Regions from separate parts of the Sphingobium sp. KCTC 72723 genome, predicted to be linked through region 3. Evidence: predicted binding sites of a transcription regulator. Region 3 holds the regulator's gene; each other region holds the start of a gene.
What was found. Region 3 encodes LexA, which represses DNA repair genes until DNA is damaged. Its sites were predicted from a motif close to GTTCCNCNCTTGTTCT; they were not measured.
Positions count from the first base shown of each region.

Region 1 (3,277 bases), on a different replicon from region 3:
CTTTTCCTTCTCATCAACGCCGCCAACCTGTCCAATAATACGAAATTCAGCGATATTTCTTGGCATTTCCAGCACTCCTACTGTTGCGGGTAAAGTGGCTCGGTCGGGATCGACGGCACCTCGTATGGCTTCGGGTCAACCAGCTCGGCTTGCAAGATCAGCGGTTCCCCTTCGACCTGGGCACGTTGCCCCTCGATCTGGCCGACATTAGGGGACGTGAACGGGGGAAACTGCTCGGGCGACACGGCCCATTTCAAAGGCATTTGATACTGAGCGAGATTTTTCGGCGTCATCGCGCGCTGATACGTGTCGCGCCAATCGCCAGCGATCCGCTGCTGCGCGACCGAAAGCGCAATCTGGCGGTTGCAGACCATCTTCGTCAGAAGCATTTCGAGATGGTCTTTCAGCTCGCGGTCAGGCCCGGTCCACGTCTGCAACCATAGATTTCGCGGATCGGCCACCGCCCCGCCAAGAGAGATTGGCACCAGATAGTCGAGTGAAAAATCGTCGGGATTTTCGCCGGGATAGAGACTTTCAACAAGGCGGCGGGTCGCCGCGGCCTTCCACGAAGGCGGCGGCGACTTTTCGGCCTGGTACTCGCCTTTGCAGATGGTAGCGGCGATATTGTCTTGGGTGATCACGGGATTGATCGCGCCAGGTGTGCGAGCTGGGTCGGGGATCGAGGGCAAGACGATCTGGCGGATCGGCTGTTTTGCATTGATTGCGGCGAAGGTCGCCGCTGCCTGACAATTCGCCGGATCGAAGAACTGGCCGCAGGCCTCGCGCGAGCTATGGGGAGGATGCGCGACAAAATCAGGGTGAGATTGCACGAAAACCGCGCCAAGAATGACGGCTCCTGCGAGCAAAATACCTATCTGAGCTTTCACGCGGCGGCTCGCCATGCGTCATTCCAATCGCCGCCGATAGGCGGCAATTCGACGGATAGACGGCGCCCGTTTGCGGTCAGGTTTGCCTCGCCTTTGGCGAGGCCACGGGTCGCGGCTGATCCGTGCTGGGAATAGACTGTGATCGTGCGGACATGATCGGGGATTACGAGGTGGGCATATTGCTCGATGCCGTTCGCAGACCAGCATCCCGTCAAACCGAACATGCGTATGACGGACTCGGCATCTTCAAAGCCCTCGGCCAGATTCAGATGGTCGGCCTCGATGCGGCCGATCTGAATTGAGCCGCCGCGCGGTAGAGCGAGGGTGCGTTTGGGTTCGACCAAACTGCCGTTCTTATTTCCTGCCCGGTCCACGAAGATGCGCTTGAGAGCGATGACTTGGCGGCGCTCGGTGATTGGCAAGAGCAGCGCCGGCAGGCGCAGCTTTTTGCCTTCTTCGTAGACAAGCGATGCAGGCTCATATCGGCCAATTGTTGAATGGCCGATTTTGCGCATTTCAAGATAGAGTTGGGCAGGGGTGCCGGCGATCGGCAACGCCTTGCTCCATAGCTCGCGCGCCAGCGGTGCCAGGTCGCGGGCAACAGGCGGCGTAGTGTCGCGTTCTGTAGGGCGGACATATCCGCCATGCCGGGATAGCGCAGCCATTATCTCGGCCTGGTTGCAACCGGCGAAACAGTGGAACAACACCACGTCTTTCCCAGGTGTGACGGAAAGCGACGGGCTGCGATCCTCATGTGCCGGGCAACGCGCCTTGCCGTAAGACCCGTGCCACGTTCCGTTGAGGCGTTTCACAGCTTCTTTAGCAGCGGCGGTCGGCGTCAGTTTCATAGTCCGGTAATAGCGTATTGAACAAAAGCGGACAATCGCTAACCCGCCGAATTATCGCTTTAGGCTTTGAAAAGTCGGATCGCGTTCCCTTCAAACGGAGCCGCATATTGACGCTGAGGCCATTCAAAGCGGGCAGCAAGCGCGACGGGGAGTAATATGAAGCTGTCATAGCCGCTTGCTCCACCTGGGGAGCATTCCGGCGGCGAAGCCGACGGTCCTGTCCTTTGATCTGGCGCTGATGGCGAAATCGAAGCCGTTAGCGTGCCGCCTCGATGCCCGTCAGGGCTGAATCGTTGCCCGACTAGGGCAACTCCGCTTCTCCGTAGAGATAGAATATAAAACTGTATGAGGAGCAGTGCCGTTATTGCACCCACGGGAATACGCATCTGAGGCTTGCCGGGCAGCGGAGCGCTCGGCGGCCAGGATCAGTGCCGCCCGCTGGGCTGGGTCGTCGGGCATAAGGCGGCGGCGCTCGATTGCTCCGACCGATGCGAGCATATCCGCGTGTTGCTCCAAGCTGTCAGCCCGGCGCTGCGTCTCATCCTCGGGGACTGGGGAGAAAAGCCCGATCATCTTACCGATCCACTGAGGGACATGGCAGCGGTAGAGATTGGAGGTCTGTTCGGATCGCGCCCCGTGCTGGCTGTCGCGGGTGTAGTCGTACCGTCTGATCCATTCGAGTAAGCCCAACTCGCGCAGCCGGTCGAGCGAGTATTTCACGGTGCGTCGGCCAAGCCGCGTCCAGCGCATGAGCGTCTCATAAGAGGGCACGCACCAGCCTTTGCGATAGCGCAGCTCGTCCACGATCTTGAGGAGCATATCTCGGCAAGACCGGGTGAAGAGTGTCAGCTTATGCTGTTCGGGCGTTAGCTCGCCACCCTGCCTTGCTTCGGCGGCTAGATCTCGCGCGCGCTCGAACATCAGATGGATGGCGCGGCGAAGCTCTTTCAGTTGATCGAATGAGACGGGCCGGACAAATTCGGCCTCGGCCGCATCCCCGGTCCTGACGCTGTTCGCCCATACGGGCCGCCCTGTGACGTGCGTACCGCCCCGACTTGTGCGGCCGCGGGGTTTTGTGCCGATGAGGCGCGAGGCGGTGTGGCTAAGCCCTGTCTTTGTGCCGCGTTCGAGTGGACGCACGCCGCAAATGACGGCCAGTGGCAGGACCGGCACGCCGCATGATCGTTGCTTCTGTTGAAGCTCGAACGCGGCGGCAATGTCCGCATCAACAATGCCGAAGGCGCGCAGCTCCGCGACTGCGCCTGTCGGCACGTCAGCGAGGCTTGTTTCAAGGGTAAGCAGCATCGTTCGTCCTCCCATGTGGAAGGCCGTTCGCGGGCAAAGCTATAACGTGGCGCGAGACGCGCTGTTTCTTGACAGTGGGTTCGGGGAGGTCTATCTAATCACTAGCTTTGAATGACAGATTTGCGATTTAAGTGGCGCCAACCACCTGATAGCAACCCCGATGCCCGGCCTCGTGCCGGGCTTCGTTTATCCGCTCACGGCTCCCCCTTCTTCGATCAGTGGCAGTTGCACGGGTGC
Region 1 covers NZ_CP060389.1:44,792-48,068, reverse strand. Annotated here, with positions in the region: gene SPBM01_RS21650 (single-stranded DNA-binding protein) at 1-66, opposite strand, end outside; gene SPBM01_RS21645 (hypothetical protein) at 78-902, opposite strand; gene SPBM01_RS21640 (toprim domain-containing protein) at 884-1,735, opposite strand; gene SPBM01_RS21635 (helix-turn-helix domain-containing protein) at 2,015-3,040, opposite strand; gene SPBM01_RS21630 (hypothetical protein) at 3,227-3,277, opposite strand, start outside.
Region 1: the regulator LexA is predicted to act here: its motif matches at 1,754-1,769, upstream of SPBM01_RS21640 (toprim domain-containing protein).

Region 2 (3,277 bases), 1.2 Mb from region 3:
TTCCGCCGTGGCGACGCGATGCGGAAACTTCTCGAACTTATAGTTGGCTTGCATATGCAGCGGATCGGGGGCGGCGGTATCCATCACCTGCGTCTCGTCGGTCTCTGCCCGGCTACGACAACCCCGCTCGTCCACCACCGTGATGACGGGCTGATACCATCCGCCGAGACCGGGCGTCACGTTAGCAACCAGTTTGAACTGATAGCCCTGCTTGTCGGCAAGTGGCTCCAGCGACCACTGAACATCCTGAGCAGCGGGTCGTGGCTCCGAGCAGCCAGCCAGCATGATAGCGGTGCTTGTCGCGATTGCTGCAAATGTAGATCGGTTGGTCCTCATGCTCGTCCCCTGTCGCGGGACCACGCGCTACATCCACCCCGGCGTCGCCCCATGTTGATGTTGGGGCGACGGCCGAAAGCCGGATGTTGGAAACCTGGAGAAACCCACAGGCGCATGCGCCTTTACCGGCAGAACCGGCTGGACATGCGCGCATGCCACCCGGCCCCAGAAAATCTGTGACCGGCTGGTTTCTTCAGAGGTTTCCACGCCCCACCGCTGTCTCCAGCGGTGCCGACCTTCTGCCGCTTGCCCAGTGGCTTGGCAAGTGACGACGGGCGGCACCATGTTTTGGCTACACGAGAGCCACGGAGATGCCGCAGCGAAGAAGGCCAAGGCCCGCCTCTGCTACGGTGCTACATAAAATGTCATGATTGAATTTCGATGTTGAGTAAGTGGACTGGCTAGGCAGCCCGGGCCCGCTTACCAACAGCCGCGTCAGATAGTCCTGATCCAGCGTAGCACGGTAACACCAGGCTTGGCGAACGTCGTGCGTTAGAGCCAGCGGCTTTCAGCGCCCGCCTGCGCCGCGCCCGCCCTTTTAATCCACAGCTCGCTTGTACGCTCCACAACAATCAGCGCGGGTGGATAGCGCCTGGCTTGGAACCCGATCACGTCGTCCATGTCGCCTTGCAGCCAGCGATCGTGCTCGTCAGGATGCAACAGTACCGGCATGCGATCGTGGTAAGGCCGCACCGCTTCGTTACAGCCTGTCATTAGGCCCGTGTACACTGGCCCCCACTCCACGCTTTCGCGCCAGAAACCCGCCCAAGCAAATATAGGCTGGTCCTTTACCGAAAACCAAGTTCGCGTCTTGCGCCGGGGCTCGCCCTCCGCCTCCGCGAAGCCAGTGGCAGGTATAATGCAGCGCCAGCGCGGCTTGGGCGCGATACCGCGCCACATAGGCTTGGCCAGGTCCGCCACGTTATTTACCGGCAGTGGCTTTATCGGCTGGCCAGAGCGCTTGCTTTTCTGTGGCAGCGGAAAGCCCCAGGTCATGGACTGCACAACGCGCTGGCCCTCTAACTCCCGCACAACCAACCCTGGATGGCCGGGCACAGTCTCGTCGGGAGAGTTCGTCGCCAGCGGCGGCGCAGCGCCGAATAGCGAGGCAACCTCGGCCGCGCTCGTGCGAAGGGTGTAGAGGTTGCACATGCGGTGAAAAGGTCGCGCCACAAGCCGGGGTTGTCAATGTCGGTAGTGCGCCACTTGTTGCCGTCCAACGGGTAATTTCTGTTTCCTGGAACCGGTCATTCGTTCAGGTTCAGGCGTTAGAAAAGCAGACGGTCGGACGCCGACCATTTTTGGACCTTGAAAACTATCTCGTAGATACCTCAAAGCGGTCATTGAGCGAGCATGACGACGTCAAAATTTCACAAATCTAGGGCGAACTAATGGCTAAAGCGAAGGGACTGGAAACCGAACAAGACGATGTTTTTAGCGATTTAAACCGCCTCAATTCGATGATTGCTGATCTTGACGAAAGAGCGCTGATACTGTCTCTCGCGGCCTTCGCAGAAGAGGCTCTGCGCGATTTAATCCAAGCATACCTTATACCGGGTGAGTCGGCAGAAAAGCTTCTTGATGGCTTTAACGCCCCACTGGGCACGTTCTCAGCCCGCCTCCGCATGGCAGATGCACTCGGTCTGTTGACGCCCCACCAAGCCAGCGACTTTGATAGGCTCCGCAAAATTCGGAATGAGTTTGCCCACAACTGGTTACCAGTTTCGTTCACCGACCAAAACATCGCATCCCACATTCAAGCGCTCAACTTCCATTTTCTGGACGATCAATTCCCAGAGACGCCGGGCGAAAAAGTTCGAACGTCGATCAGTACGCTGCTGCTGGAAATCAGAGTGACTACGGGTCAAACGCGCAAACGAGGTGGTGCGGCCCTTCGTGGCCAGCACATACTGGCAGGAGTGCCGGGCGACTTGGATGAGCAGATGAAAATTTGCCGGCGGCGATTGATAGAAATCCGCGACGAACTGCGTCTGGCGAAAGGAGATCGCAGGAGGTTTCTTTTAGCTTCTAAGCATCGCTGGGAAGGTAAATTGGAGATTGTTCGCTTAAATGCAGGCGAAAGAAACGCGGAGGTGCGGGCAATTCAAGTAGAACTAGATGCTTGGAATCGCGGTCCTGAGTACTAGCCGCACCTCTCACCTGAAACGGTCGGAGAAGTAATTATAAGATCCGCTAGGCGTTTCCTCGCTGGACATCCACTTTCGCAGTTCGAACACCAAAACCTGCCTTTCCGCCATCCACCCATTATGACGCCCGCCCGACCATTGCGGCGGGAGTTATGGCAACGCCGAACATCCACAGCCCCTCGTCTCCCCAAAAAGACCGTCACAGCGTAGCAGCGTAGCGTAGGCCACCAATTGTTAACGCCAAACGCTCAAGGTCAGCAGGGATGTGGAGGCAAGCATATGATCCTGAAATACTGGCCCTGACGCATGATCTTGGCTGCAATCCTTGTTTCGACAATAGCCATCGTCTGCGCCGTGTTTGCGCTGGACATGCCAGAGCCAAGCCGCAGCGGTCGCTACGCTGCGCTGCACGGCGTGCTGGGGCAAAACGGCATGATGGTGCTTTTACTGGGACTAGCGGCGATCTTCGCACACTGTGCGATAAAGCTAGTGGTGCTTGTGGCTTCTGGCTGCGTGGCAGCGGAGAGCGACGACACCGGCGTGCGCCTGCGCAGCGCGGGACATCCCATCGCTTTGGGCTGGGCCGACATATACAGGGTCGAGCGTAAGGAGATAGGCGGCAGAAACAAAGTCCCCGTCGTCGTGCTTCATCACGCGCCCAAACGCGCGGGACTCTTCGGCAGCAGACGCACCAGCACCCTGATCCCGAGACTGCTGACCGCAGACGAATGGGAGTTTGAGAATTGGCTAACGACGGTAGACGCGCGGATCACTTCCGGGTCGCAGGTCAGCAA
Region 2 covers NZ_CP060388.1:4,107,441-4,110,717, reverse strand. Annotated here, with positions in the region: gene SPBM01_RS19925 (hypothetical protein) at 1-336, opposite strand, end outside; gene SPBM01_RS19920 (SOS response-associated peptidase) at 829-1,488, opposite strand; gene SPBM01_RS19915 (transcriptional regulator) at 1,728-2,483, shown strand; gene SPBM01_RS19910 (hypothetical protein) at 2,790-3,277, shown strand, end outside.
Region 2: the regulator LexA is predicted to act here: its motif matches at 1,534-1,549, upstream of SPBM01_RS19915 (transcriptional regulator).

Region 3 (3,277 bases):
GGGCGGCGCTGGAGTGGCCGTTGATGCTGATCGCGGCAGGGGGCGGAGCGCTGGCCGGGATCGGATACACGCTGTTGACCGGAGCGGAAGTGCCGACGGTGCGGTCGTGCGTCGCGGCGTTGCTGGTGCTGGGCGGGCTGGCGATGGGGCGGGACGCGATTACGCTGCGGCTGGTGGCGTCGGGCGCGCTGGTCGTGCTGGCCTTCTGGCCCGAAGCGGTGGCGGGGCCGAGTTTTCAGATGAGCTTTGCCGCCGTGACGGCGCTGGTCGCGCTGGCGGAGCATCCGGGGTTTCGGGCCTTTGCGGCGGCGCGGGACGAGGGGGTGATGCGCAAGGGGATGCGGGTGCTGGCCGCGACGTTGATGACGGGGATCGCAGTCGAACTGGTGCTGATGCCGATCGCGCTGTTTCATTTTCACAAGGCCGGGATGCTGGGGGCGTTCGCCAATATCATCGCGATTCCGCTGACGACGTTCGTGGTGATGCCGCTGGAGGCGCTGGCTTTGCTGTTCGATCTGGCGGGGTTGGGCGCGCCATTCTGGTGGCTGACCGAACGGGCGCTGGGCCTGTTGCTGGTGCTGGCCCATGGCGTGGCGGCGCAGCCGATGGCGATGATGGTGACGCCGGCCATGCCGGGATGGACGTTCGGGGTAACGATCGGCGGGCTGTTGTGGTGCCTGTTGTGGCGCAGCGGGGGGCGGTGGCTGGGGCTTGGCGGGGTTGTGGTCGGTGTGGCGGCGATGCTGATGCAGTCGCCGCCTGACCTGCTGGTGACGGGCGATGGCCGCCATGTCGTGGTGCGGATGGCGACGGGGCGGATGGCGTTGCTGCGTGCCGGAGCGGGAGATTATGTGCGCGATACGCTGGCGGAGAGTGCGGGCTATGACGGGCCGCTGGATGCGCTGGCGGGTTTGCCGGAGGCGCGCTGTTCGGCGGATTTATGTGCGGCGCGGGTACGGGCGGGCGAGCGGACATGGGCGGTGTTGATGACTCGCAATTCCATGTTCGTGGAGCGGGTGCAGTTTGAGAAGGACTGCGCGGCGGCGGATATCGTGATCGCCGACCGGGGATTGCCGCGCTGGTGCAGGCCGCGCTGGTTGAAAATCGACCGCCGGTTGCTGGCGCGGACGGGTGGCGTCGCCATCAACCTGGCCAATGGTTCGGTCAGGACGGTGCGGCAGCCGGGCGACGCGCATCCGTGGATCGCGCGCCCAGCACCGCGCCGTAACTTGGCCCGTCCTCAGTTATAGCGGCGCAGCAGTCCGGCCAGCTTGCCCTGAATCCGCACCTGATTGGAATCATAAAGTTGCGGTTCATAGGCGCTGTTGGCCGGGTCGAGCCGGACCCGTGGCCCTTCGCGGCGGAAAAATTTGAGCGTGGCTTCATGCTCGTCGATCAGGGCGACGACGATCTGCCCTTCGCGGGCGCTTTCGGTGCGCTGGATCAGGGCGAAGTCGCCGTCCAATATGCCCGCTTCGATCATCGAATCGCCGGAGACTTCGAGCGCATAATGATCGCCCGCGCCGAGCAGGGCGGCGGGGACGGAGAGCATATTCTGTCCTTCCATCGCTTCGATCGGAACACCTGCCGCGATGCGGCCGTGCAGGGGAATTTCGATGACGTCATTGGCCGCCGTGGGCAGCATCGGCAGGCTGGGCGCGGCTTTGGGTTTTGCCGGGGCAGCGGGCGTGCGGTGCATGGCGTCGGGCAGTTTCAACACTTCGAGCGCGCGGGCGCGGTTGGGCAGGCGGCGAATGAAGCCGCGTTCTTCCAGCGCGTTGATGAGCCGGTGGATGCCGGATTTGGAACGCAGGTCGAGCGCGTCCTTCATCTCCTCGAACGAGGGGGACACGCCGCCTTCATCCAGCCGGGTTTGAATGAAGCTGAGCAATTCCTGCTGCTTGAGCGTCAACATGACTGCGGTCCTTCCGTGGAACGTATGAAGAACAGTTAGTAAACGGAACGGGGCAAGTCAAGCGCCGCTGCAACCCGTCGCATTTGCGGGAACGAGATGGGGGCAAGGGGGTTTTGCGATCATGCTGCCGACAAAAGAGACAGCAAGATGGACATAGAGAGTGATGATGCCCCAAATTCCTTACCCTGCTAACGATCGGCACCGGACAGACCATGACGCCAATCGTCGGCGTTGGGGAAATGGCGTGCGATTTCAGGAAGGTGAGCGGCAATTTGGCGATCGCGACCATCGCGAGGATATGGTCGGAGAAAGACAGCATTGCTGACATATATTTGTGGCTAAAGCGGGATTATCGTGACGCTTTCGCCTTGCGCGGCGGTTGGTGATCCGGCGGGGCGGTGGATGAGGCAATCGGCCATGGCGAGGGCGGCAGTGGCGGCGCTGTCCTGTGACGTTACCGTAACGATTCCATCCTTGCCCTGACGTGCGCGCAGATAATCGTCGCGTTCGGCGGTTTGCGGCAGGGGGGAAGCGAGGCGCGCTTCGAGCGTTGGCGGCAGCGGATCGTGCGCGCCCGACAGGTGGCGGACGAGGGGCAGCAGGAATAAAGTTGCGGTGACGAAGGCCGATACGGGGTTGCCTGGCAGGCCCAGGAACAGCGCGCTGTCCAGCCGACCGGCCATCAGTGGCTTGCCCGGACGCATGGCGATCTTCCAGAAATCGAGCGTGCCGCCAGCCTGAGCGAAGGCGGGGCGGACCAGATCATGATCGCCGACCGATGCGCCGCCAGTCGAAACGATGATGTCGGCCTGCTTTGCGCGGGCGAGAGCGGCGACCATAGCGTCCAGATCGTCCGGCACGATGCCCAGATCCATCACATCGCAGGGTAGCGCGGCCAGCAGGGCGGCGAGCATCGGCGCGTTGGAGGAGGGCAGGCGGCCCGGTGGGGTTGGTGCGCCGGCCGGGACGAGTTCGTCGCCGGTCGAGATCAGCGCGATGCAGGGGCGGCGGCGGACGGGGAGCTGGCCATGACCGCCCAGTGCCGCCAGCGCGATCTGTGCCGGGCCGAGCCGTGCGCCTGCTTCGAGCAGGGGCGCACCATTCCCGAAATCGGATGCGGCGGGGCGGACGTGGCGGCCCGTGGCCAGCGTGCCGTCGATGGCGCGAAGCAGGTCGGCTTCGACGGCGGCATTTTCCTGAATCAGGATGGCGTCGGCACCCGGCGGCAGAGGCGCGCCGGTGAAGATGCGGCAGGCTTCGCCGGGGCCAAGCGATGCGGGGGGCGGGCCACCGGCGCTGCTGGTTGCAGTGATGCGCCAAGGGCCGGGTTCTTCGGCCGCGCGCACGGCATAGCCGTCCATC
Region 3 covers NZ_CP060388.1:977,255-980,531, reverse strand. Annotated here, with positions in the region: gene SPBM01_RS04925 (ComEC/Rec2 family competence protein) at 1-1,250, shown strand, start outside; gene lexA (transcriptional repressor LexA) at 1,241-1,915, opposite strand; gene glp (gephyrin-like molybdotransferase Glp) at 2,254-3,277, opposite strand, start outside.